3 regions of the Halopseudomonas phragmitis genome follow, and region 3 is predicted to be linked to each of the others. Evidence: predicted binding sites of a transcription regulator. Region 3 holds the regulator's gene; each other region holds the start of a gene.
The links. Region 3 encodes FliA, which starts transcription of late flagellar genes. Its sites were predicted from a motif close to CTAAAGTTTNNNNNNNNNNNGCCGNTAA; they were not measured.
Positions count from the first base shown of each region.

Region 1: the regulator FliA is predicted to act here: its motif matches at 4,545-4,572, upstream of flgM (flagellar biosynthesis anti-sigma factor FlgM).
Region 2: the regulator FliA is predicted to act here: its motif matches at 5,350-5,377, upstream of BVH74_RS14665 (methyl-accepting chemotaxis protein).

Region 1 covers NZ_CP020100.1:2,240,873-2,250,507, forward strand. The annotation lists gene BVH74_RS10360 (sodium ion-translocating decarboxylase subunit beta) at 1-612, shown strand, start outside; gene BVH74_RS10365 (Arc family DNA-binding protein) at 710-1,027, opposite strand; tRNA gene BVH74_RS10370 (tRNA-Arg) at 1,389-1,465, shown strand; gene BVH74_RS10375 (MFS transporter) at 1,530-2,852, shown strand; gene BVH74_RS10380 (flagellar brake protein) at 2,859-3,602, opposite strand; gene BVH74_RS10385 (flagella synthesis protein FlgN) at 3,669-4,127, opposite strand; gene flgM (flagellar biosynthesis anti-sigma factor FlgM) at 4,179-4,505, opposite strand; gene flgA (flagellar basal body P-ring formation chaperone FlgA) at 4,648-5,358, opposite strand; gene BVH74_RS10400 (chemotaxis protein CheV) at 5,476-6,417, shown strand; gene BVH74_RS10405 (CheR family methyltransferase) at 6,451-7,278, shown strand; gene flgB (flagellar basal body rod protein FlgB) at 7,515-7,919, shown strand; gene flgC (flagellar basal body rod protein FlgC) at 7,922-8,362, shown strand; gene flgD (flagellar hook assembly protein FlgD) at 8,380-9,057, shown strand; gene BVH74_RS10425 (flagellar hook protein FlgE) at 9,094-9,635, shown strand, end outside.
Region 2 covers NZ_CP020100.1:3,157,480-3,167,114, forward strand. The annotation lists gene BVH74_RS14630 (hypothetical protein) at 1-537, opposite strand, end outside; gene BVH74_RS14635 (TIGR01620 family protein) at 527-1,549, opposite strand; gene BVH74_RS14640 (YcjX family protein) at 1,549-2,904, opposite strand; gene BVH74_RS14645 (NINE protein) at 2,986-3,387, shown strand; gene queD (6-carboxytetrahydropterin synthase QueD) at 3,457-3,813, shown strand; gene BVH74_RS14655 (YcgL domain-containing protein) at 3,820-4,113, opposite strand; gene rnd (ribonuclease D) at 4,110-5,258, opposite strand; gene BVH74_RS14665 (methyl-accepting chemotaxis protein) at 5,456-6,901, shown strand; gene BVH74_RS14670 (ComEA family DNA-binding protein) at 7,262-7,540, opposite strand; gene BVH74_RS14675 (O-succinylhomoserine sulfhydrylase) at 7,697-8,917, opposite strand; gene purF (amidophosphoribosyltransferase) at 8,995-9,635, opposite strand, start outside.
Region 3 covers NZ_CP020100.1:3,506,142-3,515,776, reverse strand. The annotation lists gene BVH74_RS16265 (tetratricopeptide repeat protein) at 1-58, opposite strand, end outside; gene flhA (flagellar biosynthesis protein FlhA) at 226-2,352, shown strand; gene flhF (flagellar biosynthesis GTPase FlhF) at 2,375-3,727, shown strand; gene fleN (flagellar synthesis regulator FleN) at 3,757-4,584, shown strand; gene BVH74_RS16245 (RNA polymerase sigma factor FliA) at 4,581-5,318, shown strand; gene BVH74_RS16240 (chemotaxis response regulator CheY) at 5,496-5,873, shown strand; gene BVH74_RS16235 (protein phosphatase CheZ) at 5,894-6,688, shown strand; gene BVH74_RS16230 (chemotaxis protein CheA) at 6,703-8,970, shown strand; gene BVH74_RS16225 (protein-glutamate methylesterase/protein-glutamine glutaminase) at 9,030-9,635, shown strand, end outside.

The DNA.
Region 1 (9,635 bases), 1.3 Mb from region 3:
TATATGGCGCTGGTGCCGATGCTGCAGCCGCCGATCATGCGTGCTCTGACCTCGCAGAAAGAGCGGGCCATCACCATGACTCAGCTGAGGGTCGTCAGCAAGACCGAGAAGATCATTTTCCCGCTGTTGCTGCTGATGCTGGTGGCGATGCTGTTGCCTTCAGCGGCTCCTCTGGTTGGCATGCTGTGCTTCGGTAACCTGATGCGCGAGTGTGGTGTGGTCGAGCGTCTGGCCGATACCGCCCGCAATGCGTTGATCAACATCGTTACCATCGCCTTGGGTCTGGCGGTAGGTTCGCAGCTCAAGTCCGAGTCGTTCCTGCAGTTGACCACCATGGGTATCCTTGTACTGGGTATGGTGGCCTTCTGTGTTGGTACCGCGGCTGGTGTTCTGATGGCCAAGTTGATGAACCTGGTCAGTAAGCAGCCGATCAATCCGCTGATCGGTTCGGCTGGGGTTTCGGCGGTGCCGATGGCCGCACGGGTCTCGAACAAGGTCGGTCTTGAGGCCAATCCGCAGAACTTCCTGCTGATGCATGCCATGGGGCCGAACGTTGCCGGGGTGATTGGTTCGGCAGTGGCGGCGGGTATCCTGCTCAGCTTTGCCGGCTAATAAGCTGGCTCCAGCCAACAAAAAAACCCGCGAAAGCGGGTTTTTTTGTGCCCGGTCTAAGCCGGGTACGGGGTGCCTGCGAGTGAGCTGATCAGGCTCAGGCAGATTCGCTGGCCAGCAGGGCGAGCAGGGCGTTTTGCTGGCGCCGGCTCATTTCCCGGAAGCGCAAAAGCAGTTCGCGTTCGGGGTGGCTCAGGTTGTCCAGTTGTTGGTCATTGAGAACATGGCGGCTCGGATGCTCGGGCAGGCTGGGCAGATCCAGCAGGCTGTGTTCCAGCCGGGCGATGATTTCCGAGTTCATGCTGCGGTGATGTTGTTTGGCGACGTCTGCAATACGGTCGCGCATACCTTGCGGCAGGCGAACGACAAACTTGTCGGCGGTACGGCTAGTGTAGTTTTGGGTTGCAGTTTTCATAGGGCAACAATAATCGCTTTTGAAGATTAATCGATACTGGCCAATTGGAATCCGCGAGGCTTCCTGCCATCCAGAACACCTGCCAATCAGGCATCAGCGCCATAGATGAATTTTGACAGCAATTTCTACTTCAGTGCCTGCCTTTATACTCTTTTTTTGAACCAGATGGCACATTGGCGACAAAATAATGTCTATCTTTGTGACAAAATTCCGACGGATGGCATTTTGGAACTATCCGGCGGTCTGGCCTGTCTAGAGTGGTCAAGCGGCTTGGCTTTCGGGTAAGATGCCGCCACCATTTCAGCGACGGCCCCGTTGGCCAGTCACTCTTTGAGTGGTAATTCCACCAGTGGTTCCCTGTGCGCTTGTAGCTCAGCTGGATAGAGCAACCGCCTCCTAAGCGGTAGGTCGCCGGTTCGAATCCGGCCTTGCGCACCATTTCCCTGTTATCGTTGCCTACACTGGCTCTATACGTCGGTTATGTTGTTTCCATGGAGGATCGATGCCCAGAACCTTGACTGCGTTTTCCTCGTTGTATTTCGCCACGCTGTTGATGCTGCTTGGCAGCGGTTTGCTCAGTACTTATCTTGGGTTGCGACTGGCCCAGGACGGAGTGAGCGAGCTGTGGATCGGTGTGATGATGACCGGCTATTACCTGGGACTGGTGCTGGGTGCGTCGGTAGGGCACCGGTTGATCGCTCAGGTTGGTCATATCCGCGCCTTCGTGGCTAGTGCTGGGGTGGTTACAGCATCGGTGTTGGGGCACGCTCTGACCGGTAGTGTCGAGATCTGGCTGGGGCTGCGCATTCTGGTCGGCATGGCGATGATGTGTCAGTACATGGTGCTTGAAAGTTGGCTCAATGAGCAGTCCGAGTCCCATCAGCGTGGCATGGTATTCGCCAGTTATATGGTAGTGACCTATCTGGGGCTGGTCTTGGGGCAGGTGGTGCTGACGGTCATGCCGGAGCTGGATATCAAGCATCTGCTGTTGGTCGCGATGTGCTTCTCCCTGTGTCTGGTACCAGTCGCGGTTACCAAGCGCCTGCATCCTGCACCGTTGCACCCGGCACCACTCAAGGTCCGGTTATTTGTGCAGCGGATTCCGCAGGCCTTGACCACTGTCGCGGTTGCCGGCTTGCTGCTGGGCGCGTTCTATGGACTTGCTCCGGTGTTTGCCAGCGGTGTTGGTTTGAGCACCTCGGAAATCGGGGTATTCATGGCCGTGGCCATTGGTGCTGGTTTGTGCGCGCAGTGGCCGGCAGGCTGGTTGTCGGACCGTTTTGAACGCAGTCGGACCATTCAGTTGAATGCCATTGTGCTGACCGGAGTGGTGTTGATCATCGCTCTGACGGCGGCTCCCGATTTTGCCTTGCTGGTGCTGACTGCGATGTTTGGGGTGCTAGCCTTCACTCTTTATCCTTTGGCGGTAGCGTTGGCCAACGACCATGTTGAGCAGGAGGAGCGGGTGCCGCTCTCGGCAATGTTGCTGGTGACCTTCGGTCTGGGTGCCAGTTTGGGGCCTTTGCTGGGTTCGCTGGTGATGAAGCAATGGGGCATTGAGATGCTCTATGTGTTTATGGCCTGCTGCAGCATGATTCTGGTGGTCAAGGTCAGACCGGGTACGGTAACGGGTGATCATCTGGTCGAAGAGGCGCCAGTTCATTTTATGCCGGCTGCCGGTAACGTAGTGAGTTCACCGCTGGCGGCTGCTTTGGATCCGCGGGTTGATGAGCAGATGGTGGTCGAGCAGATGCTGGACGATGGTGATGCGCTGGCTGCAATGAGCGAGCGGGACGAAGATCAGGCCGATCATCGCCCCGGCTAGACAGGGTCAGAACAGATCATTCTTCTCAAAACGGCGGGCCTCGCGCTGGAGTTGGTTGACGAAGCGGTCGATCTGGCGCTGGATATTGGGACTGGCCTGCTTGAACTTGATTCCTACCTGGGTTTCATCCTGGTTGGCGTCGTAGTGGCAATGACGGATTTCCACGCTTACCGGCATGCGCCCGCTATCGGGTAGTTCCAAGTAACTGAGGTCGAACACTTCGCCTGGTTGCAGGCGTTCGTGCCAGGCACCGGCAAGGCGGATTTTGCAGCCGGTGGCGGATATGTCGATCAGTTGGCCGTTGGCTTCATAGCTGCGCTGACTGTGGACCAGTCCGAGTTTGGTATTGAGCCCGCGGGCTACAGCTGCCCTGAACGCGCCACGTTTCTGGTGATAGGTCAATTCAAGCGGCAGGCTGGTTTCAAACGCCGGAGCGTCATCGAGCATGACCTGGCGGGCGCTCGGACAGTACCAACGAATATGCACGCCGTCACGCCAGGCGTCCACCTGAAAGGCTTCCTGCTGGCTCATGTAGCGATTGCCTTCCTGGGGGATCAACTCATCGATCCATAGACGATCACTGTCCAATTGGACGATAAAGCTCTGAAACGCCTGGTGGCGATCATCGAAGCTGATTTTCAGCGGTTCACGGTGTTGCTGCAAACCTTTGAGCAGGGCCAGGATTTCGATGCTCGAACGAATCTCGCGGGGCGGCTGTGGGCCAGCTTCTTCTTCAAACAGGTTTGACACTTAGGTATCTCGGCTCGAACGACAATCGGTCAACTATAGCAGGCTGATGGCCTTGTGACAGCCATCTCAGGCCTTGCTCAATGGCCTGCCTTGACTGCCATGAATTTGACCCAGGCGATCATACAAATTGCTACTGGGTTCGCCTTGGTTGCGCAGCATGTCGAGCAGGCGCACCGTGACGTGCTGGTTGTGATGAACCAGTCGGGCGTTGCGCTCATTGGCTTCACGGCATTGTTGCAAAGCCTGAAGCAGTTCCCGGTATTGAGTGTGCAAGGCTTCGCCGTGAGTGTCATGGATATGACGCTCAAGTTCGCCGGTGGCGGCCAGGCCCTGGCTCTGGCAGTAGCTGGTGAGCGCGCTGTCCAGTTGGCTCAGTGCTTCTATCGCGGGGGCTTTGGCGGCTACCAGAGTGTCAAGCTGCTGTAGGTCGCGGGCGCTGAGAGCGGCCAGTTCCTGGTCCAGAAGCTCAATGAATTGACGCCCGTGCTCAAGGGTACGCTCAATGATGGCGTTAAGGTCTTGCATGCGGTGGCTCCTTGGCGCTAGCCGCCACTCGCACAGGGGGAGTGGCGGGGATCAGTTTTCCAGGTTCAGCAGCTTGTCGGCAATACGGGTGCTGTCGACGCTGTAGTTGCCCTGGGCGATAGCCTGGCGAATCTGGGCGACGCGTTCACTGTCAACTTCCGGCAAATCGCGCAGGCGTTCTTCAATAGCCTGCAATTGTTGTGCCTGGCTGCTGAGCTTGACTGCGGTATCTGCCGCCGGCGGGCTGGCCGGAGCCTTATTGGCCTGGTCTTTGCTGGCGCTTTCGAGCCCAGCATCGCGCTTACCCGCTGCGGCGCCACTCTGGGCGCTACGGCTGCTGCCGTTGGCATTGTTGGAAGCGTTGAAGTCAATAACCATTCTGTTGTCCTCAGGACCTAATATTTTCTATCAACACCTGTAACGGCCGATGTTGGAAAAACTTTAGGAAAAAAACCTGTGACAGGGCGCACAAAATGCCGCAGGTTGCTGATGCCGCAGTATAACCCAGTCGGTTGCTCCTTCACATCGCCACCTGCACCTGCCCGGGGCCCAGAATGCGGGCGGTGACCACTCTGCCCGATCGGGTGTTGCGGACCCGGATCTGACTGCCGGTGATGCCGCCTTCCAGGGCTTCGCCGGGCATACGCACAGCTATCTGGGCGTTGGCGGCGCTGATCACTACCTTGTCGCCACGCCGGACCACTTCATCGAGTTCAAGCTGGCTGGCACTGATGGCGCTATCGGCGCTGATCGGGCGGCGTACCCGCATGCCGACCACCTGGCTCGGGTCGGTCAGGTAGGTGTCTCCCAACTGGCCGATGTCCCGTTCCAGCAAGGCGATATCCTGGTTGCCGATCACGTTATGGCGCCCCAGCGGTCGGACAGCCACTACTACGTTCTGATACAGGCTGACCTGGGCAGGAACAAATAGTCGCCAGCGATTTTCACCTTCGCAACTGACGCGCACCGTGACCCGACCGACCGGCACTGCCGGACTTTCCAGGCTGACGCTGAGGTCTTGGTCGGCACACTGCGGCAGACGCAGGCGCGGGTCCAGTCGGCTGACCTGGATTTGATAGCGGGCCTCGCGGGCACTGCGGGCCAGGTGCATTTCTATTTCATCCTCAAGAAATGCAGTAGTCGCGCCGATAAGCTGATCAATCAGCGGATTGGCCGAGCTGGCGGCGGAAAAAAATACCGTCAAAGCCATGCACTGTTTGAGAAAACGCATACAATACACCTGGATGGCAAAGGTTGCTGCCCGTCAAGTTGTTGGCATTGCGTTGAATCCAGCAAGAAGCGTGCCGTTCTGCTTACCGTGACCCATAATGTCTATAAGGAGTTGCTCATGGCTGGCGTGATGGATTCGGTCAATCAGCGTACTCAGTTGGTTGGCCAGAATCGCCTGGAGCTCTTGCTGTTCCGGTTGGCGGGCAACCAGCTTTACGGCATCAATGTGTTCAAGGTCAAAGAGGTGCTGCAATGCCCCAAGCTGACCTTGATGCCCAAACTCAACCCGGTGGTTCGTGGTGTTGCGCATATCCGTGGCGGTACGCTACCGATTCTCGACCTGAACAAGGCAACTGGCGGTCCAGGGCTGAGCAACCTGGACAATACCTTTGTGATCATTACCGAATACAACACCAAGGTTCAGGGTTTTCTGGTGCGCTCGGTCGAGCGGATTGTCAACATGAACTGGTCAGAGATTCATCCGCCGCCACGCGGGACAGGACGTGAGCACTACCTGACGGCGGTGACTCGGGTTGATGACCAGATGGTCGAGATCATCGACGTCGAGAAGGTGCTGGCAGAGGTCGTGCCGGTCAACGAGCACTTGTCTCAGGGCCTGGTTGACGAGCAGACACAGGCCGAAGCGGTGTCGCGCAAGGTCCTGATCGTTGATGATTCGTCAGTAGCGCGCAAGCAAGTCAAGCGTTGCCTGGAAGAGGTCGGGGTTGAGGTGGTTGCGCTCAACGACGGCAGGCAGGCTCTGGACTGGCTCAAGGCGTTGGCCGATAGTGGCGAGGATGTTTCCAGCCATCTGTTGATGATGGTTTCGGATATCGAAATGCCGGAAATGGACGGTTATACCCTGACTGCCGAGATTCGCAATGATTCTCGTCTCAATGGCTTGCATGTGATGCTGCATACTTCCTTGTCAGGGGTGTTCAATCAGGCCATGGTGAAGAAGGTTGGCGCGGATGATTTCCTGGCTAAATTCAAGCCGGATGAACTGGCTGGCCGGGTGGTCGCCAGGCTGCATGCCCTGAGGGGAGAGGCGGGTGCCTGAGAGTGGATTTGAATTGATTATGGGGCAAGCTGCGTGACGTCATCCAGTCAGGATTTTCAGGTGTTCCGGGAGTTTCTGGAAAAGGCCTGCGGCATTGTGTTGGGGGACAACAAGCAGTACCTGGTGGCCAGCCGGCTCAATCGGTTGATGGATCAGGAAGGCATCAAGAGTCTCGGTGAATTGGTCAAGCGGATTCAGTTCCAGCCGCGTGGCGGCTTGCGTGAGGCGGTCATTGATGCCATGACCACCAATGAAACCTTGTGGTTTCGCGATGTCTATCCCTTCGATGTGCTCAAAAACCGATTGATTCCTGAGTTCATTCGGGATAATCCCGGTCAGCGCCTGCGGATCTGGTCGGCGGCCTGTTCTTCGGGGCAGGAGCCGTATTCGCTGAGCATGGCGATCGATGAGTTCGAGCGCGCCAATCTGGGCCAGTTGCGCGGTGGTGCCCAGATCGTCGCGACCGATCTGTCGGGCGGTATTCTCAATGCGGCAAAGGGTGCCGAATACGACAGTCTGTCGGTTGCCCGGGGGTTGTCCCAGGATCGCCTCAATCGTTTTTTCGATCCTGTCGGGCCGGGGCGCTGGGTGGTCAAGCCGGCTATTCGCAATCGGGTCGAGTTTCGGGCGATGAACTTGCTCGACAGTTACGCCATGCTCGGCAAGTTCGATATCGTCTTCTGCCGCAATGTTCTGATCTACTTTTCGGCGGAAGTGAAGAAAGACATCCTGCGACGCATGCATGCCACGCTCAAACCGGGCGGGTACCTGATGCTGGGGGCTTCCGAAGCTCTCAACGGTTTGCCTGAGCTGTACCAGATGGTGCAGTGCAGTCCGGGGATTGTTTACAAGGTCAAGTAGGGTTCTCTGATTCTGCTGATTCTGATTGCCGCCCGCCCTGGGCGGCAATTTGCCTTTTGCCTTTTGCCGCTTTTTGCCATTGCCAGCTTTGCCGCTTGCCGGTCAAGTCTTGCCGCACGGCGTTCTTTATATCTTCTATCCCATTGAAAATAAAGGGATTGGCGTTTTGGCACGGGCTTTGCTTTTGAACTCCTGAAAGTTATCGGTCGGCTAGCAGCCGGAGTGGGAGTGTCACTATGAGCCTGAATTTTGAGCGTGCCCTGGGGCTGCATGAGCAAGCGCTGAAGTTTCGCGCCGAGCGTTCAGCAGTGTTGGCCAACAATATTGCCAACGCCGAAACCCCGAACTATAAGGCCCGCGATCTGGAATTCGCCAGTGTGCTGGAGGCTCAGCAACAGGGGGGTGCCCAACGCTTTCAGGCTAACCAGACACATGCTCGGCATATTGCCGCTGAAAGCCTGATTGATCAGGCGGCGGGGCTGCGTTACCGCGTGCCGCTGCAGCCAGCCGTCGATGGCAATACTGTGGATACCCAGGTCGAGCAGGCCAAGTTTGCCGAGAATGCCATTCAGTTTCAGGCCAGCTTTACCTTCCTCGACAGCAAGTTCAAAGGGCTGATGACCGCCCTGCGTGGAGAATAACCATGTCCCTGACCCAGATTTTCAATATTGCCGGTTCCGGCATGAGCGCTCAGTCGCTGCGGCTCAATACTGTCGCCAGCAACATAGCCAACGCTGAAACCGTATCCAGCAGTATCGATCAGACCTATCGGGCCCGGCATCCGGTGTTCGCCACCGTATTCAGCAGCCAGCAAAACCTCGGGCCGTCGTTGTTCGCGCCTGAAAGTGAGCCGGGGCAGGGTGTGCAGGTGCTGGGCATCGTCGAATCGGATGCCGAGTTGCAGGCTCGCTACGAGCCAGATCACCCAATGGCCAACGAGGACGGGTATGTGTACTACCCGAATGTCAATGTGGTCGAGGAAATGGCCAACATGATGGCTTCATCAAGGGCCTACCAGACCAACGTGGAAATCATGAATACCACCAAGACCATGCTGCAGCGCGTGCTGACGCTTGGGCAGTGATAAGGAAGCCTTGAATCATGTACACCAATAATGTCGGTGCCGGCGCCCTGGACAACTACCAGATCGACAATGAGCGCTTCAACAAGGGGGGCGAGCTGGGTAAGGACGAGTTCCTGAAACTGCTGGTGGTTCAGCTCAATAATCAGGACCCGCTGTCGCCGCAGGAAAACGGTGAGTTCATCGCCCAGTTGGCACAGTTCAGTACAGTGGAAGGTATCGGCAATCTGAACGACAGCATGGAAGCGATCATGAGCGGTTTCCAGTCGTCCCAGGCGCTGCAGGCATCCTCTCTGGTCGGGCGCACGGTGATCGTGCCGACCGACAAGGCAATTGTCGATACCGCTGAAGGGATCAAGGGCGACGTGGTTTTGCCGCAGTCCAGCAGCAACGTATTTGTGGGCATCTATGACGAGGCTGGCACTATGGTGCAGCGGATCAACCTGGGCAGTCAGCAGTCTGGTTTGGTGGCGTTCGAGTGGGACGGCACCGATAGTGGCGGCAATATTTTGCCGCCCGGCAAATATAGCTTCAAGGCTGAAGCTGGCATCGAGGGTGAAAACCAGCAACTGATTACTCTGCTGCCGGCCAATGTCGACAGCGTATCGCTACCGGGCACGCCGGGTGGCGACCTGATTCTCAATGTGGCGGGCCTTGGCAGTATCGGCCTGTCGCAAGTTCAGATCATTGGCAAGTAACGTCGTCTGTGACGCATTGATACAAGGAACCAGATCATGTCCTTCAATATCGGTTTGAGTGGTATCCGGGCGGCGTCGGCCGACCTGAATGTTACCGGTAATAACATCGCCAATGCCGGTACCATTGGCTTCAAACAGTCACGTGCCGAGTTTGCCGATGTCTATGCCGCCTCGGTGCTGGGCACCGGACGCAATCCGCAGGGCAGTGGCGTGCTGCTGAGCAACGTGGCCCAGCAGTTTACCCAGGGCAATGTCAACTTCACCCAGAACACCCTGGATCTGGCGATCAACGGCAATGGCTTTTTCGTCACCAGCAACAATGGGGCGATCAGCTATACCCGTGCCGGTTATTTCGGGACTGACCGTGAAGGCAACATCATCAACAACTTCGGTGAGCGCTTGCAGGGGTATGGGGTCAATCCGGTCACCGGGCAGATCAATCAAGGTGTGCGGACTGATCTGCGGATCGATACCCGGGCCGCCGAGCCGAATGCCACCACCGAGATTCGCTCGACCCTCAATCTGAATTCGACCAATGTGCGCCCGGCTCTGTGGCAGGAAGCCTATGACCAGGCCTA
Region 2 (9,635 bases), 350 kb from region 3:
GCATGCCCCGCTACCCGGCTCAAGCTGCCTAGCCAGGGTCATGCGCAGGCGCATGGGCAACGACAACAGCAAGCGCTGCTCAACCGCGAGAAAGATTTGCTGCTCATTCTCTAGATAGGCCGCTTCAGCCGCAGCCGTAAGGTTCAATTGCTGAGCCAGGATCAGTAGTTGGCGGGCATACTCACGATGACTCTGGAGCGGATCAAGGCGGCTGCGCCAATCCAGCTGCAAACGCTCTACGGCCTCGGTCAGGGTATGCACCCCAGCGCTTGGGGCGTCCAGCAACACCGCTAACCAGCGGCGCTGCAGCAGTGACAGACCATGCAGCAACAGCAACAACTCGGCGCTGCTGGAACCAGGCCTTGGGCGCCAGTCGCCGACTTCAGAATCGGCGACCTGGAGTAGCCGTGCACAGCGTTCCGGCCATTCGGTCGGCCCCAACTGGCGACGCATGGTGCGCCATTGCTGCTCTAGCACCTCAACTCCCTGCTGCAACCAGCGTCCGGCCTGCTGCCGGGCCGTGCGCTTAGCCCTCATCCTTACCTCCGGTCAAACGCTCACGAATTGCCTGAATGATGCCCCGATTATCTTCAGCCAGCATGCCCTGATCATCCGCGGGCACTGCCCGGCACAAGTCCAGGGTGAAATGTCCCAGCCGTGAACTGTACAGGCCAACACCAATCCCCTGCCCGACCCGAGCCGCCAGTTTCTCCATCAAGCCAGACAGCAAACTGTCGCTCAATGCTCCGATAGCCATCTCAGTACCGCCAGCCAAAGCGATATTGCGTAGCACATGACGGGCCAGTCGCCAGCGTCCTAGCTGCCCCATTGGAATGCCGAACAGTTGCGCCAGCTTCTGCATCATCCGGACATTGCGCCAGACCACCAACAGCAGATCAACCGCCACCCAGGGGCTGGTTGCCACCAGCATTCCGGTTCCGGTCGACTCGCGGCGGATCAACTGCCGTGCCTGCAGGTCCAAAGCCTGATAGAACTCCTGGTTCAGCCGGTGCCGAACTTCTTCAGGACTGTGCGAGACATCCAGCGTGGCACAACTGGCACGCACGGCCTGTGCCAGCGGGGTGTCCCGGTACAGAGTCTGCAAACGCTCCAGCCAGTCGACCGACAGGCGAGCCCCGGGCTCGCGCAGTGCCAACTGCATTTCCCGACGCAATTGCTCCAATTCGGTCAGCCGTAGGCGCTGACGCCGAATATCACGCCAGGCCAATGCCGCCGTGCTTGCCAGAGCCAACCCCAGCCCGCCAAGCAACACACCGGCCAACGGCTGCCAGTTCCAGGCATCCAGGGTCCAGCGCCCCCACTCGAAGGCAGCCCCGCCCAGGACCAGCGCAAGAACCGAGCGCCCTAGCCGGCCCGGCCAGGGACTGTTTGGTGGCGGATTGAGCGTGTCCGGCAATGCTGGCTCGGTCTCAGGCAGCCGGCTGACCAACTGTTCAGCCGGCACATCGCCAATGATCCGAGTGGCTGCGTCCGCCCCTTGCTGCTCGGTTTCCCAGCGCTCAAGAATACGGGTTTTGTCCTGACTCATCAGCCATCACCCTCCAAAGTCCAGTCAATCAGGTCATCCATCCGGTAATGGGCAAAGGGCTCATTACGGTGCAGCCCCGTTGGTGGGCGCAGGCGCAGCAGTTCAGGCCCCTGAACCTTAAGATCCAGCGGTAGATGCTCAGGAATATGTCCTGGCTGATAGCGCACCCCGCCACTTTGACCATCCAGCGCCGCAACCAGCGCATCGCCCTCCTGACGTGCAGCACGGATCGCCGCAAGAGGAAAGCCCTTGACCTCCACACCACCATGGCGAACTTCCGACAAGCTGTCAGTCAACAAGTCTTCCAGGCACTGCTGAACCGCTCGCTGCTGGCTCGGCGCGACCTGATCCACCTTGCTGGCGCAGACCGCCAGGCGCTCGATACGCGGCTTGAACCAACGCTCCAGCAGGCTGTTGCGACCATAGCGAAAACTGTCCAGCACCGCCTCCAGCGCCGCCTTGAGATCCACCAGCGCGGCCTGTCCGGCATCCATAGGGGTAAGCATGTCAACCAGCAGGATCTGCCGATCCAGAGTACTGAAATGCTGGTCATAAAAGCCTTTGACCACATAGTCGCGGTAGTAGTCGAACCGGGTACTGCACTGATGCCACCAACTGCCGGACTCGCCTTGGGTATGCTGATTGACCGCCGGCAACGGAACGAACTGCAGCATCTCTGCCGCCACCCCTTGGCCTGGCAGCAAAAATCGTCCCGGCTGGTTGCGCGACAACCCCGCATCAGCTCGGCAGCGGTGCAGGAACGCGGTCCATTCTGTCGTAAGCTCGGCCAGCAGCCCGGCATCAACCGGGGCCAACGGATCAATCGCGGTCAGACGTTCGAGTAACGGCCCCGCCAATGATCGGCGAGGCTCCTGACTCAGCCAGCCCTGAAGCTGTTCACACCAGCGGCCATAGTCGAGTCCGAGCAATGGCAGATCCAGCAGCCACTCCCCCGGGTAGTCGATGATTTCGATATGCAAGGTCCGACTGCCCTGAAGTTTGCCCAGCAACCCGTGGGGGCGAAAACGCAGATCTATCACCACCCGTGACAGATCGCTGGTCGACTCCGGCCAGCGCGGCGGATCTGCTGCCAACGCAGCCAGTGCCGAAAGATAGGGAAACGGCTGCTCAACCCCGTCGCGCTGCCAGCGTACCGATTCCAGCCGGTCAAACGGCGGACGCCGGGCCAGCAGCCCACGCTGATGGTTTTCCAGCTGGTTGATAAAGCTGGTAATGAAGGTGGTTTTCCCGGCGCCACTCAGCCCAGTCACGCCAATGCGAATTCGCTGACCGGTCAAGCGTTCGGCCTGATAACGCACCTGCTTGAGCCAGTTCACAGTTTTCGCTTTCACCATACGGGCACTCCCTGAGGCATCCATGGTCTATTGGGGTCTACGATCAGTATCATACAGGCACAATCCCGGAGGACACCGCCTATGGCTTACTCTGATACGCACAGCAAGGTGATTGGATATCTGCTGTGGATCTTTGGTTTCATGGGGGCCCACCGGTTCTACTATGGCAAGCCATGGACCGGCACGCTCTGGTTTTTCACCTTGGGACTGCTGTTCATTGGCTGGATTGTCGACTTGTTCCTGATTCCGAAAATGGATCGGGAAGCCGGTCACCGTTTTCGTAGCGGGCCGATAAACTTCAACTTGACCTGGGTGCTGCTGACCTTTCTCGGCATCTTCGGTGCCCACCGACTGTATATGGGCAAATGGATCACCGCCATTTTGTATTTCTTCACTGGCGGCCTGCTGCTGCTCGGGGTGCTGTACGACTACTGGACACTGAACGAGCAGATATCCGAGAAAAATATGCAGCGCTCCTGGTAAGCGCCGCGGTGTTGCCGCAGGCTCAGATCCAGTAAACTGGTGGCCTTTCAATCAGCAGGCATCAATGGCGTGGAAATCTTCAAGGAATTTACTTTCGAAGCGGCACACAAGCTGCCGCACGTTCCGACTGGGCATAAATGTGGCCGACTGCACGGGCACTCGTTCCAGATAGCCATTCATATCAGTGGCGAGGTTGACCCGCACACCGGCTGGATCCGCGACTTCGCCGAGCTCAAGGCGGTGTTCAAGCCCATCTATGACCAGCTCGACCACCACTACCTTAACGACATTCCCGGGCTCGAAAACCCAACCAGTGAAGTAATTGCCAAGTGGATCTGGCAACAGCTCAAGCCGCAGCTGCCGGAACTGTGCCAGATTACCATTCGCGAAACCTGCACCAGCGGATGCATCTATCGCGGTGAGTAAACCCCGCTATAGCGGATCATTAAGGCGCAGCAACTCTTCGGGCAAATGCTCGATGTACTCTTCTTCAGCCGGCGGCATCTGCAGGTGGAACCCCTGCCCCTGCAGATTGTCCAGCACAGTCTGAATCTCTTCCTGAGCCAGCTTGCGCTCAGGGCTCAATACCAGATCCAGACTGTGCTCGGGCTTGCCGAACACCTGCAGCAGCGCTTCTGGCACTTCACTCAGGCCCTTTTGACGCGGCACATACAGATACATGCCAGGCTTGCGCCGACTACGATAAATCGAACACAGAACTTTCATGCACTCTCCTGAGCCGTGGCATTGGCCACGGCCAACAACTCATCACCCATCAGGCGTCGCCGCCACCCAGTCAGCTCTGGCGGCAACTGGTAGGGTCCGTTGGGATAACCGCTACGCACCAGGCTTTCCAGCACTTTTTTACGCAGCATCAATTCCGGGGCAATCCCTAACCGCTCGGCATGCGTCTGGCCAACTTTGCGCAAAGCCTTGAGCAATCGGTTGGCATCCGCCGGCAACGGCTCAGGCAAACGCTCGGGCCATTGATCCTCCGGCATCGCCTGACCTTGACGAATCAGAGCCAGTAGGGTCTGACCATCATGCCGGACGGTGCGCGGATGCATGTCCTCAATACGCGACAGTGCCTGGAGGTTGTCCGGCTGATACTGGGCCAGCGGATACATTGCCCGTTCGCGAAGCAGCCGATTGCGCGCCTGATCACGGCGCCTGGCCTCACGCTCACGCCAGCTTGCCAAGACCTTGAGAACCGCCAGTTGCGACGGCTTTAAGCGCCAGGCCTGTTTAGTCTGCTGGTAAGCCAGTTCGGGGTCGGTCTCGACGGTGCTGACTGCCACCTGCTCGGCTGTATCTTCCAGCAGCCAGTCGCGCAAGCCTGCTGCATCAATACGTGGCGCCAGAACCTGATAGAGCTCAGCCAGATGCACCGCATCACGGGCTGCATAATCAATTTGAGCCTCGCTCAGCGGGCGTTGCAGCCAGTCTGAACGGGTTTCATCCTTGGGCAAATCGATACCCAGCAGACTCAGTACCAGCCGCGAATAACCCATGGAGAAATCCATACCCAGGTAAGCCGCAGCCAGCTGGGTATCAAACAGCGGCGCTGGCGTGGCACCACACAGGTGCTGAAACACCTCCAGATCCTCGCTACAGGAGTGCAGCACCTTGGTAACCGCCGGGTCACGCAGCAGCTCTACCCAGGGGCTCCAGTCACTGATTTTCAACGGGTCAATCAGGTAAGCCTGACGTCCGTCGCCGACCTGCAACAGCCCGGCTATGGGGTAAAAGGTCTCGGTACGAACAAACTCGGTATCCACTGCCACATAGGGCAGTTGTCGCCAGCGCTCGCACCAGGCAGCCAGCTCGGCGTCCTGGTCGATCATCAAGGGTTGAGCCAGAGGCGGTGTCATATATCTGTTCCTTAAACCAGGGCAACAGTATAACCGATCGTCTGCCAGCCCGTGCGGCCGATGCTCCGCAGCAAGAGAGTCGCGAATAGCTGTCAAGATTGACCGGGATCAACCGATACAGTTCATGGATCAGCAATAATTGCCAAAATCCGGCCCTTGGCCACCATCAAGGTCGGGTAACACTGCTAGGAGCCTGCATGGTCGTTCTCCAACACATCCCCCTCAAATACAAGTTTTGGGCGGTCAATGGCGTTACTTTTTTCAGTACCTTGCTACTGGTTCTGGTTGCCTTGTGGGTCGAGCAAGGGAGCCTGCACGCTGAGCGCCAACGCGTTGGCGAGCAACTGGTGCATCAAGCCGCGCAGGTCAGGCTGACAGAGTTTGAACCTATTGCCGCCGGCGGACGCTATGCCCGCCTGGAACAAGGCCTGGGCACCAGCCCGCGCTGGTTCCCGGTCGAGCAACTGGTAGCCACCGACCAGGACCGCCTGCTCGGGGTCTGGGCCCTGCGCCAGAACGAACAGGCCCTCCTTCTTGGAGTGAAACGCCAGGGCTACCTTGAACTGCTGCTGGACCGTGCACCCTTTTACGCGCTGGTGGTCTTTGTCCTGATGGTCGGCGTACTGCTGGTATCACAATTGTTGATTCTGTTCATCACCCGCCACCTTCATGCATTGCGTGACGTTATGCAGAAGGTTCAGGAAAGCGGCGACCTGACCCTCAGGGCTCAGGCCAGCTCACGCGATGAGGTCGGTGCCATGGCGCGCGCCTTCAATGCTATGCAGGATGCCCAGCAACAGGTAGTTGGTGCTGTGCGTAAGGCAGCCGAGGAACTTGACCAGGGAGCCAGCCAATTGGCCGGGCTGATGGCGCGAGTCAATGACGGTATGATCAGCCAGCAGAGCGAAACCGACATGGTGGCAGCTGCCGTCAATGAAATGAGTGCGACGGTTCAGGACATTGCAGCCAATGGCGCCACTACCCGCGACCAGTCCGGCCAAGCAGATGAACTGGCCCGCCAGGGACGTGATCAGGTGCTCAAGGTCAGCGAAACCATCACCGGCTTGGCTACCAGCATCGAGCGTTGTACTCAGCATATGCAACGACTGGAGGGTCACAGCAAGGAAATCAGTGGCGTGGTAAGAGTGATCCGCGACATTGCCGAGCAAACCAATCTTTTGGCGCTCAACGCCGCCATCGAAGCAGCCCGGGCCGGGGAATCCGGTCGCGGCTTCGCCGTGGTCGCTGACGAGGTCCGCGCCTTGGCCCAGAGAGTCCAGAATTCCACCGATGAAATCCAGCGCATGATCGAAGCCTTGCAGGGAGGTACCCGCGATGCCGTCGCGGACATGCAAGCCAGCGCCGAGCTGACCCATGAGTCGGTTGAGCAGGTTGAAGAGGCCGGTACCTCCCTGAGCCGCATCACCACGGCAGTCAGCCAGATCCGTGACGGGAACAGTGAGATTGCCTCAGCGGTAGAACAGCAAAGTGAGGTCGCCGAATCCATCACCCAAAGTGTGGTACAGATTCGCGATGTGACCGAGCGTACGGTCGAGCAAACCCAGCAAAGCGCCGCCACCAGCCAGCAACTGGCTGCCCTGGCGCATCAATTGACCTCGGCCGTAAGCAAACTCAAAACCTGAGCGGTGTGCGCTCTGAGCGAGTCACGGGCAGGTTCATTTGCCCGTGACATGCTCATTACGGAAACACTGATTAAATCAGTTTCGGTGTTGGCCCAATTGTCGCTGACCTGTTCTGGACACGCTGTAAATCCCCTCCGGGTCCGGCCAACCGATCACAGATCGGTCGGCGTTTGGCTGCACACGAAGCATGCTTCGTAAACGCTTGCCTCACCCCTCTACGCTCTTAGATGCCATCCGACCGCCAGGGATGGCGGAAGTGTCGAAAATGCAGGAGCAATTTTCGACACTGGCATCTAACGGTCCAGAACAGGTCAGCGACAACCGGGCTACTGAGCTTGCGTGCAATTAATCAGTGTGTCCTTACTGCAGACTGATCCGCTCGCGATTACGCTCGACAGTGGCCTGGCCGATGCCCTTGACCCCGGCCAGTGATTCGACCGATTCGAACGCGCCGTTCTCATCACGGTAGGCAACAATCGCCTGGGCCTTGGACTCCCCAACCCCCTGCAACACTTCGGCAATTTCCGCGGCACTGGCGTGGTTGATGTTGACGACCGGGCCAACCGACTGTTCGGCCAAAGCCGGCACAGCAACCCAGGTAGACATGACGAACATAACTGCGGCAAAAAGTTTGCGCATAAATTGATTCCTCTCCATGTGATTGAATGCCGTACAGCCGGGCGACTGCCTGCGATTTCCTTCGCACTCCCTGCGGCTTGCCAAGACTAAACAAAACGGCGCCCGGAGCAAGCTCGCGGACGCCGTCTTGTGAAACAATTGGCAAATATGTCTCAATTAGCTATTTGCCACCGCCTCCAGGCCACGCTGCAGATCGGCACGCAGATCCTCAACATCCTCCAGCCCCACCGCAATACGGATCAGCCCTTCGCGGATTCCTGCTGCTTCACGAGCCTCCACACTCAGGCGCCCGTGTGTAGTAGTGGCCGGATGGGTGATAGTACTTTTGGCATCGCCCAGGTTGGCGGTGATCGACAGCAACCGGGTGGCATCGATAAACCGCCAGGCCGCCTCACGACCACCCTTGAGTTCAAAACTCAGCACGGCGCCAAAGCCTGACTGCTGGCGCTTGGCCAATTCATGCTGCGGATGACTAGGCAGGCCGGCATAGTAGACCTTATCGATCCCAGGCTGGCACTCCAGCCACTCAGCCAGGCTCTGGGCGCTGGCACAATGGGCATTCATTCGCAGCTTCAAGGTTTCCAGCCCCTTGAGAAATACCCAGGCATTGAACGGACTCAAGGTTGGGCCGGCAGTACGCAGGAAGCCGACAACCTCCTGCATGTGCTCCCGGCGCCCGGCAACCACACCACCCAGACAGCGGCCCTGACCATCGATATACTTGGTTGCCGAGTGGATAACGACATCTGCCCCCAGGGCCAGCGGCTTCTGCAAGGCCGGAGTACAGAAGCAGTTATCGACGACCAACAAGGCCTCCTGCCCTTTGGCCACATCGGCCAGGGCGGCGATGTCTACCAGCTCGGCCAATGGGTTGGACGGCGACTCGACAAAGAACAAACGAGTGTTGGGCTTGCAGGCGGCCTGCCAGCCAGCAATATCGGCTAAAGTAACGTAGTCGACCTCGATACCGAAGCGCTTGAAATACTTCTCGAACAGGGTCACGGTGGCGCCAAATACGCTACGCGAGACCAGAATGTGGTCGCCCGCCGAACACAGACTCATCACCGTCGACAGAATTGCTGCCATACCGGAAGCGGTACCCACCGCTTGTTCAGCCCCTTCGAGCGCAGCAATACGCTCCTCGAAAGTACGTACCGTAGGGTTCATGTAACGTGAATAGACATTGCCCGGCGCTTCGCCAGCGAAGCAGGCGGCGGCATCCGCAGCACTGCGAAAGACATAGCTGGAGGTCAGAAACAGCGCCTCGCCATGTTCGGCCTCCGGACCTCGACGCTGACCGGCACGCACCGCCAGTGTATCGAAACCGGCATCGAGCAGATCGCTGTCGAGCCGCCCGGCATCCCATTCAATAGTCATTACCTTCCCCTTGCCGCCAGGCGTCTCCCAAGGTCATTGCTACGCAGCAATGACCGGTTTCCGAGATGCCCTATTGCTCAATTGTTGTGCAGGTCAATAATCGCGTTGCCGATTTCCGACGTGATCTTGGCCGCATCATTGCGCGCCTGCTCGATCTTGCCCAGATACGCCTCATTGACGTCGCCGGTGACGTACTCACCGTTGAACACCGAACAGTCGAAATCATGGATATTGGGGTTACCCTCACGCACCGCCTCGACCAGGTCATCAAGATCCTGATAGATCAGCCAGTCAGCACCGATCAGCTCAGCCACTTCTTCGGTACTGCGATCATGAGCGATCAGCTCGTGGGCGCTGGGCATGTCGATGCCGTAGACATTAGGGTAACGGACCGCCGGAGCCGCCGAGCAGAAATAGACCTTATTGGCACCCGCTTCACGGGCCATCTGAATGATCTGCTTGCAGGTGGTACCACGCACGATGGAGTCATCGACCAGCAGAACATTCTTGCCACGAAATTCCAGTTCGATCGCATTGAGCTTCTGGCGCACCGACTTCTTGCGCGCCGCCTGGCCAGGCATGATGAAGGTCCGGCCGATATAGCGGTTTTTGACAAAACCTTCACGGAACTTAACGCCCAAGTGGTTGGCCAGCTCGACTGCCGAGGTCCGACTGGTATCAGGAATCGGAATTACCACGTCAATCCCGTGGTCCGGGC
Region 3 (9,635 bases):
CGCAGCCGGCAAGAGCCAGTGCAAGGGCACTCAGCAGCAGAACGGAATAGGTGCGCATGAACTCTCTTCTGGTACGGGCCAATGCGTCGATTGAGCAAACAGCCAACGGCAATAGCATAGCACCGGGTGCGGATTATTTAGAGTCTTGCCAGGCTGGAACGGTTCTTGCGTATAGCCGTGTATTGGACGTTTTGCGTCAAATTATTGATGGGGAATTGCAAGGGCATGGCTGTAGATCGCGGACAACTGGTAACTTCCATGCGGGCCAATCTGGCAGGTCTGCGGCACGGCAATCTCGGCGTGCCGTTCCTGCTGCTGGTCATCCTCGGCATGATGATGCTGCCGATGCCGCCGTTCCTGCTCGATGTGTTCTTCACCTTCAACATTGCTCTGGCGTTGGTGGTGCTGCTGGTCTGTGCCTATGCCTTGCGGCCGCTGGACTTTGCCGTGTTCCCGACCATCCTGCTGGTTGCCACGTTGCTGCGCCTGGCGCTGAACGTAGCCTCGACCCGGGTGGTGCTGCTCAATGGTCATGAGGGTGGTGATGCTGCCGGTAAGGTGATCCAGGCCTTTGGCGAGGTGGTAATCGGCGGTAACTACGTAGTCGGTCTGGTGGTGTTCGCGATCCTCATGATCATCAACTTCGTGGTGGTCACCAAGGGGGCCGGGCGGATCTCCGAAGTCAGTGCGCGCTTCACCCTGGATGCTATGCCAGGCAAGCAGATGGCCATCGACGCTGACCTCAATGCCGGACTGATTGATCAGGACGAGGCCCGGCGCCGGCGCCTGGAAGTTGCCCAGGAGGCCGACTTCTATGGCTCCATGGACGGTGCCAGCAAGTTCGTGCGCGGTGATGCGGTGGCTGGTCTGCTGATTCTGGCGATCAATATCATCGGCGGACTGGCGATCGGTATGGCCCAGCATGATCTGGCCTTCACCGACGCCGGGCGTATCTATGTGCTGCTGACCATCGGTGATGGCCTGGCTGCGCAGATTCCCTCGCTGCTGCTGTCCACCGCCGCGGCCATCATGGTTACCCGGGTATCGACCTCTGAAGACATGGGCGAACAGGTCCAGCGTCAAATGTTTGCCTCGCCCAAGGCGCTGACGATTGCGGCCGGGATCCTGATTGTGATGGGGCTGATTCCCGGTATGCCGCACATGTCCTTCCTCAGCCTGGGTGCGCTGGCAGCCGGCGCGGCCTACTGGATCGCCCAACGTCAGAAGATCAAGGCTAAGGAAGTGGCCGAAGTCGAGCGTCAGCAGGCTGAGCTGCCCGCGGTACAGCGCCCGGAAGCCAAGGAGCTGGGCTGGGATGATGTTACGCCGGTCGACATGGTCGGGCTTGAGGTGGGTTACCGGCTGATTCCGCTGGTCGATCGCAACCAGGGTGGGCAGTTGCTGGCGCGGATCAAGGGCGTGCGCAAGAAGTTGTCCCAGGACCTGGGCTTTCTGATGCCTTCGGTGCATATCCGCGACAATCTTGATCTGGCTCCCAATGCCTATCGCATCACCTTGATGGGTGTTGGGGTGGCCGAGGCGGAAATCCATCCTGACCGCGAACTGGCGATCAATCCTGGTCAGGTGTTCGGCGAAATCAAGGGGATTGCCGGCAAGGATCCGGCCTTCGGCCTGGATGCAGTCTGGATCGAGGCGATGCAGAAGGATCAGGCCCAGGCACTGGGCTATACCGTGGTCGATGCCAGTACCGTAGTCGCGACTCATCTCAACCAGATCTTGCACAAACATGCCCACGAGCTGATTGGCCATGAAGAGGTTCAGCAGTTGTTGCAGGTGCTGGCCAAGGCATCACCCAAGCTGGCTGAGGAGTTGGTGCCGGGAATCATTTCCCTGTCCGGGCTGCTCAAGGTGCTGCAAGGCTTGCTGCAGGAACAGGTACCGGTTCGCGATATCCGCACCATCGCCGAGGCGATCGCCAATCAGTCGGGCAAGAGTCAAGATCCCGGCGCCTTGATTGGCGCCGTGCGTGTGGCCTTGTCGCGCTCCATCGTTCAAGGCCTCGTCGGGCTTGACTCCGAGCTGCCTGTCATCACTCTTGATCCCAAGTTGGAACAGATATTGCTTCAGAGCCTTCAGAAGGCAGGGCAGGGTGGCGACGAAGGGATTCTGCTGGAGCCGGGTATGGCCGAGAAGCTGCAACGCTCACTGGCCGACGCGGTGCAGCGTCAGGAAGTTCAGGGCAAGCCGGCGATTCTGCTGGTAGCCGGACAGATCCGCGGCATGATGGCCAAGTTTGTTCGCTACGCCACCCCAGGAGCCCATGTGCTGTCGTACCAGGAAATTCCTGACAGCAAGCAGGTGACCATCGTTTCCACGGTCGGTCAGAGTTGAGCCAACAATCTAGAGGTCAGCCATGAAGGTCAAACGTTTCTTTGCCGCCGATATGCGTCAGGCCATGAAGCTGGTACGCGAGGAGCTGGGGCCGGAAGCCGCCATCATTGCCAATCGTCGGGTGGCCGGCGGTATCGAGCTGACCGCTGCGCTGGATTATGAGGCGCCGCGTCTGACCCCGCCGACCCCAGGGCTGAGCCTGGAGCTGAAAAAGACCCAGGAGCGTATCGTCAATGCCCGGGCGCAACTGGAGTTGGGGGAGCGCCCCCAGGAGGCGCCCCGGGTCAATCGTCAATTATTCGGCGACAGTATGCTACAGGCTGCCGAAGACGGCTCGCCAGTGGCGCGCGACCTGCTGGCTCGGCTTAAGCGCGAGCGCGCCGAGCAGTCAGCTCCGGCGACCGCCGAACCGGTCGACAGCCATAACCCGGCGGCTGAAGAAGCAGGCCTGAATGCCATGCGGGCAGAACTTGCCGGTCTGCGCGAAATGCTTGAATCTCAGTTGGGTAGCCTGGCCTGGGGGCAGGTCAACCAGCACCAGCCGCGTCAGGCCAGTCTCTGGCGTCGACTGACCCAGATCGGGCTGCCGGCGGAGCTGTGCCAGGGTCTGCTGAACAAAGTTGCCGATGTGGCGGATAACCGTCAGGCCTGGCGGCTGCTGCTGGCCCATCTGGCCCATAGCATTCCGGTCGTGCATGACGAGTTAATCGAGCAGGGCGGCGCCATTGCTCTGGTCGGACCGACTGGTGCCGGCAAAACCACCACGCTGGGCAAATTGGCCGCGCGTTATGTGCTCAAGCACGGCAGCCAGCATGTCGCCTTGGTAACCATGGATACCTATCGCATCGGCGCCCATGAGCAATTGCGCACCCTGGGACGGATTCTCAATGTGCCGGTGCGGGTCGTCGATGAGCAGAACAGTCTGAGCGAGGTGCTCGACGAATTTGCCGGCAAGCGTCTGGTGCTGATCGACACCGCCGGCCTGCAGGCCAATGATCCGCACCTGAACAATCAGCTCAGTGAGTTGGCAGCCCAGGGCAGCCAAGTGCGCACACTGCTGGTACTGGCTGCAACCAGCCAGCACCGAGTACTCAAGGCTGCCTATCACACATACAAGCGTTGCGCGCTGTCAGGCTGTATTCTGACCAAGGTGGACGAGGCGGCTACTCTGGGTGAAGCATTGGGGCTGGCGATGGAGCACGGTTTACCGGTAGCCTATCTGGCCGATGGCCAGCGCATCCCCGATGACCTCAACCGGGCCGTGGGGCACCAACTGGTCAGCCGGGCTGTAAGCCTGGCCAGCAACGAAGCACCCGCAGATCAGGCTATGGCTGACGTTTTTGCCGGTATACTGCATAAACAACGCGCAAGTTGAGATTTTACTAAGGCAAGGTATACAACGAGATGGGAAGCAAACATCCGGTTCAAGTGATCGCAGTCACCGGCGGCAAGGGCGGGATCGGCAAGACCAATGTGTCGGTCAACCTCAGCCTGGCCCTGGCCGAGCTCGGGCGACGTGTGGTCCTGCTGGATGCCGACCTTGGCCTGGCCAATGTCGATGTGCTGTTGGGGCTCAAGCCGCGAGCTACCCTGGCTGACGTGCTGGAAGGTAGTTGTGATCTCAGGGATGTCATGATCTCCGGTCCTGGTGGAATACGGGTGGTACCGGCCGCTTCCGGCGTGTCGCACATGGTCCATCTCAATGCCCAGGAGCATGCTGGCTTGATCCAGGCCTTCAGCGAAATTGGCGATGACCTGGATGTGCTGATCGTCGATACCGCCGCCGGTATCAGCGATTCGGTACTGAGTTTCGTGCGCGCCGCCCAGGAAGTGCTGGTGGTGGTCTGTGACGAGCCTACCTCTATTACCGACGCCTATGCGCTGATCAAGCTGCTCAACCGCGATTTTGGCATGACCCGTTTCCGGGTTCTGGCCAATATGGTCAATACCCCACAGGAAGGTCGCACGGTGTTTGCTAAACTCACCAAGGTGACTGACCGCTTCCTGGATGTAGCCCTGCAGTATGTGGGAGCGGTGCCATTTGACGAGATGGTGCGCAAGGCGGTGCAGAAGCAGCGCGCAGTATATGACCTGTATCCCCGCAGCAAGGCCTCCATGGCGATTCGGGCGATTGCCCAGAAAGTCGATGGCTGGCCTTTGCCCGCCAATCCGCGCGGCCATCTGGAATTTTTCGTGGAGCGTCTGGTTCAGCAAGTCGGATCCGACGCATGACGGCACTGGCTGGTGGAGTGAGCATGTATACCCGCGCGCAGAGCACAGCCGAATATCAGGATCGACTGGTCGAGCAATTTGCTCCTCTGGTCAAACGTATTGCCTATCACCTGCTCGGTCGGTTGCCGGCCAGCGTGCAGGTTGAAGACTTGATGCAGGCCGGTATGATCGGCTTGCTCGAAGCATCCCGCAAGTTCGATAACAGCAAGGGCGCCAGCTTTGAAACCTACGCCGGCATCCGCATTCGCGGGGCCATGCTGGATGAAGTGCGCAAGGGTGACTGGGCTCCGCGTTCAGTACACCGCAACACACGCCTGGTCAGCGATGCGATCCGCTCGGTTGAGGCTCGTTTGGGGCGTGACGCTAAAGATAATGAAGTTGCTGCCGAACTTGAGATGAGTCTTGAGGAATATTACGCGATCCTCAACGATACCGCCGGCAGCAAGCTATTCAGTTTTGATGATTTGCTTGAGTCCGGAGCACCGACCGATGTTCAGGCCGAGGCTGAGCCTCTGGGCGGGCTTCAGGATGAGCGCTTTCGGGTCGCCTTGAGTAATGCGATCGAGGGGTTGCCCGAGCGTGAGCGCCTATTGCTGTCGCTGTATTACGACGAGGAATTGAACCTCAAGGAAATCGGCGCCGTACTGGGGGTCAGTGAATCACGGGTCAGTCAGTTGCACAGCCAGTGCGCCGCTCGTCTGCGGGCCCGCCTGGCCGATTGGCGCGACGATTGATTTTATCGCCAGCATCCGGACAATGCGCCTGGGCCTGACGCAAGGCGGATGATAGCTGGCAATATGGGTTTTCAGTGTTTCCTTAGGTGGTTCGACAGGCTTGAACATGGCAACGGGTGAGCAGCGAGCGAGCCTGCATTTCCCCTGGTTTGTACGGAGGTCTACTTGGACAAGAACATGAAAATTCTCATCGTTGACGATTTTTCGACGATGAGGCGCATCATCAAGAATTTGTTGCGTGACCTGGGGTTTACCAACACGGCTGAAGCCGATGATGGCACCACGGCGTTGCCCATGCTGCAAAGTGGCAACTTCGACTTTCTGGTGACCGACTGGAATATGCCGGGCATGAGCGGCATTGACCTGCTGCGCGCAGTGCGGGCCGACGAGCGCCTCAAGCACCTGCCGGTGCTGATGGTTACCGCTGAAGCCAAACGCGACCAGATCATTGAAGCGGCTCAGGCCGGGGTCAACGGTTACGTGGTCAAGCCTTTTACCGCGCAAGCCTTGAAAGAGAAGATCGAGAAGATTTTCGAGCGCGTTCAGGCCAAATAACACAACCCGGGGTAAAGGTTATGGCGTTAAGTAAGGATCCCGGTCAGGAAACCGCCCAGGAATTCGAACATTCCCTCAAGGAAAATGCGCGGCAGCTGGTCAGCTACCTGGAGAATGGCGAGTTTGCCGAAGCCGTACTGGTCATCCATGCCATCAATCAGGCCCGTGACCGCGGTCTGTACCATGAGGTCGGCAAGCTCACCCGGGCGCTGCACAGTGCGATCGTCAATTTTCAGATCGACACCACCCATGCGCTCGAAGAAGGCAACGACAGCTCCAAGATCACCGATGCTTCCGACCATCTCGACTATGTGGTCAAGCTGACCGACAAGGCCGCCAACCGGACCATGGATCTGGTTGAGAGCAGCGCGCCGATTGTTTCTGAGCTTGGCCAGGAAGCGGCAACCCTGCGCGCCGACTGGGAGCGCCTGCAGCGCCGCGAGATCGCCGCCACCGAGTTCCGTGACCTGTACCGACGCATTGGCGATTTTCTGGCCAAGACCGAGCAATCCAGCAGTGCTGTTAGCTCGCAGCTCAACGAAATTCTGCTGGCCCAGGATTATCAGGACCTGACCGGTCAGGTGATCAAGCGGGTCATTACCCTGGTTCATGATGTCGAGGAAAGTCTGGTCAGCCTGGTGCGCATGGCTGGTCAGGTTGATCGAATTGCCGGTATTGAACACGGCGAAACGCGGGCAACACCGAAAAAAACATCCTCCAAGGGTGAAGGTCCGCAGATTCATGCCGATAAAAGGGAGGACGTGGTGTCTGGACAGGATGAGGTCGACGACCTTCTGTCCAGTCTTGGCTTCTAGGGGAGAGTAGGTGCATGAGTTTCGATGCGGATGAAGAGATTCTCCAGGATTTTCTGGTTGAGGCCGGCGAGATCCTCGAACAGTTGTCCGAACAGTTGGTCGAGCTGGAAAACCGCCCAGACGACATGGACCTGCTCAATGCCATTTTCCGTGGCTTTCATACCGTCAAGGGTGGTGCCGGATTTCTCCAGCTCGACCCCTTGGTAGCCTGTTGTCATATCGCCGAAAATGTTTTCGACATCCTGCGCAAGGGTGAGCGCCAGGTCGACGCTGAGTTGATGGATGTCGTGTTGCAGGCGCTGGATGCCGTCAATGCGATGTTTGCCCAGGTGCGCGAGCGTGATGAGCCAAGCCCTGCCGACCCCGGGTTGCTTGAAGCCCTCTCGCTGCTGGCGCAGCCGGCCAGCGCGGCGCCAGTCGCTGCCCCCGCGAGTGTTGAGTACTCCATTACTGAAACCGTGAGCGCCGGAGCCGACAGCGATGGCGATATCACCGATGACGAGTTCGAGCAGTTGCTCGACGCCTTGCAGTCGCCTGAAGAGTCGGAGACCGAATCGTCGGTTTCAGGTCAGGGTGACAATATTTCCGATGATGAATTCGAAGCCCTGCTGGATGAACTTCATGGTCCCGGCAAGGGGCCGGGTATTGATCAGGCCGCCGCGCAGAGCGCCCAGGCTGAAGTAGCAAATGACGAGATCAGTGATGACGAGTTCGAGGCGCTGCTGGATCAATTGCATGGCAAAGGTGCGGCTCCGGGCCTGAGTTCCGAGCCGGCTGCAGCGCCGGACGTGGTGGCGGCTGCTACAGCGGCGGTGAGCGCCGAGAGTGATGAAATCAGCGACGACGAATTCGAAGCACTGCTCGACCAGTTACACGGCAAGGGTGCAGCCCCCGGCAAGTCGGAGGCCGCCAACGGTGTTGCTGCAGCGCCGGCCAAGGCTGAAAGTTCGACTGACAAGCCGATTGAGCACAAGGCGCCGAAGGCGTCCGAGCCAGCTGCGGCCAAGGCTCAGCCTGCACCCAAAGCTGTCGCCAAAGCGCCTGCTGCCAAAGCCGAAAAGCCGCCAGCAGCTGCCGCCAAGGCCAGCGCACCGGCGCCTGCTGATGCTGCTGTGGATACCACTGTGCGGGTCGATACCGCCCGGCTTGATGACATCATGAACATGGTCGGCGAGCTGGTGCTGGTGCGGAACCGCCTGGTACGCCTGGGTTTGAGCAGTGGTGATGAAGAGCTGAGCAAGGCTGTCGGCAACCTCGACGTAGTCACTGCCGATCTGCAGATGTCGGTGATGAAGACTCGCATGCAGCCGATCAAGAAGGTATTTGGTCGCTTCCCTCGCGTGGTGCGTGATCTGGCGCGTAACCTGAAGAAGGAGATCAACCTTGAACTGATCGGCGAAGAAACCGATCTGGACAAGAACCTGGTTGAAGCACTGGCCGACCCGCTGGTGCACCTGGTGCGCAACTCGGTCGATCATGGGATCGAATCGCCCGATGAGCGTGAACAGGCCGGCAAGCCGCGCACTGGTAAGGTAGTGCTGGCGGCCGAACAGGAAGGCGACCACATCCTGTTGACCATCACCGATGATGGCAAGGGCATGGACCCGGAAGTGCTGCGGGCCAAGGCGGTAGAGAAGGGCATGATGGACAAGGATGCCGCCGACCGTCTAAGCGATACCGAGTGCTTCAACCTGATCCTGGCGCCGGGCTTTTCGACCAAAACCGAAATTTCTGACGTTTCCGGCCGTGGGGTCGGCATGGATGTGGTCAAGACCAAGATTTCCCAGCTCAACGGCACCATCAATATCGAGTCGACCAAGGGCCAGGGCTCGCGGATCGCGATCAAGGTGCCGCTGACACTGGCGATCATGCCGACCCTGATGGTGATGCTGGGCAATCAGGCGTTTGCCCTGCCGCTGGTCAGTGTCAACGAAATCTATAGTCTGGATCTGTCACGCACCAACATCGTTGACGGTCAGGAAGTGATCATCGTCCGCGACAAGGCGTTGCCGTTGTTTTATCTCAAGCGCTGGTTGATGCCCGGTGTCGAGGACAGCAGTGATCACACTGCCGCCAGCGTAGTGATAGTGTCGGTCGGTACTCAGCGGGTCGGCTTCGTGGTCGATCAACTGGTCGGGCAGGAAGAGGTGGTGATCAAGCCGCTCGGACGGATGCTCCAGGGCACAGCCGGCATGGCCGGGGCAACCATCACCGGTGACGGACGCATTGCCCTGATCCTCGATGTTCCCAGTTTACTCAAGCGTTACGCGCGGCGGATCTAATAGCGCCCGGGTGGCCCTTTCAGCCGCCTGCGGGTGTGTAAAGGTTTTCAGGAGAGTGTATGGCGGTCAAGGTTCTGGTGGTGGACGATTCAGGCTTCTTTCGCCGCCGGGTGACGGAGATCCTTGCGGGTGACCCGCAGATCCAGGTGGTCGGCACGGCCACCAATGGCAAGGAGGCTATCGAGCAGACCCAGGCGCTGCGCCCCGATGTAATCACTATGGATTATGAAATGCCGGTCATGGATGGCATTTCCGCAGTCAAGCAGATCATGCAGCGCTGCCCAACGCCGGTACTGATGTTTTCTTCGCTCACCTACGAGGGCGCACGGGTCAGCCTGGATGCGCTGGACGCCGGTGCGGCGGATTATCTGCCGAAAAATTTTGAAGACATTTCGCGCAACCCGGACAAGGTCCGGCAACTGCTATGCGAGCGGGTACATGCCCTGGCGCGCACCAACCGGCGTTCGTTGGGTATTGCTCCGGCGACGGTCAGTGCGCCGTCAGTCTCCAGTCGGCCATTGACCGGCAGTGCCTCGGCGCCTCGCAGTAGTGAACCTCCAGCACCGCGCTCCAGCAGTCCGGCTCCGCGCAAGCGCAGTTACAAACTGGTGGCGATCGGTACTTCCACGGGGGGGCCGGTGGCCCTGCAAAAAGTCCTGACCCAG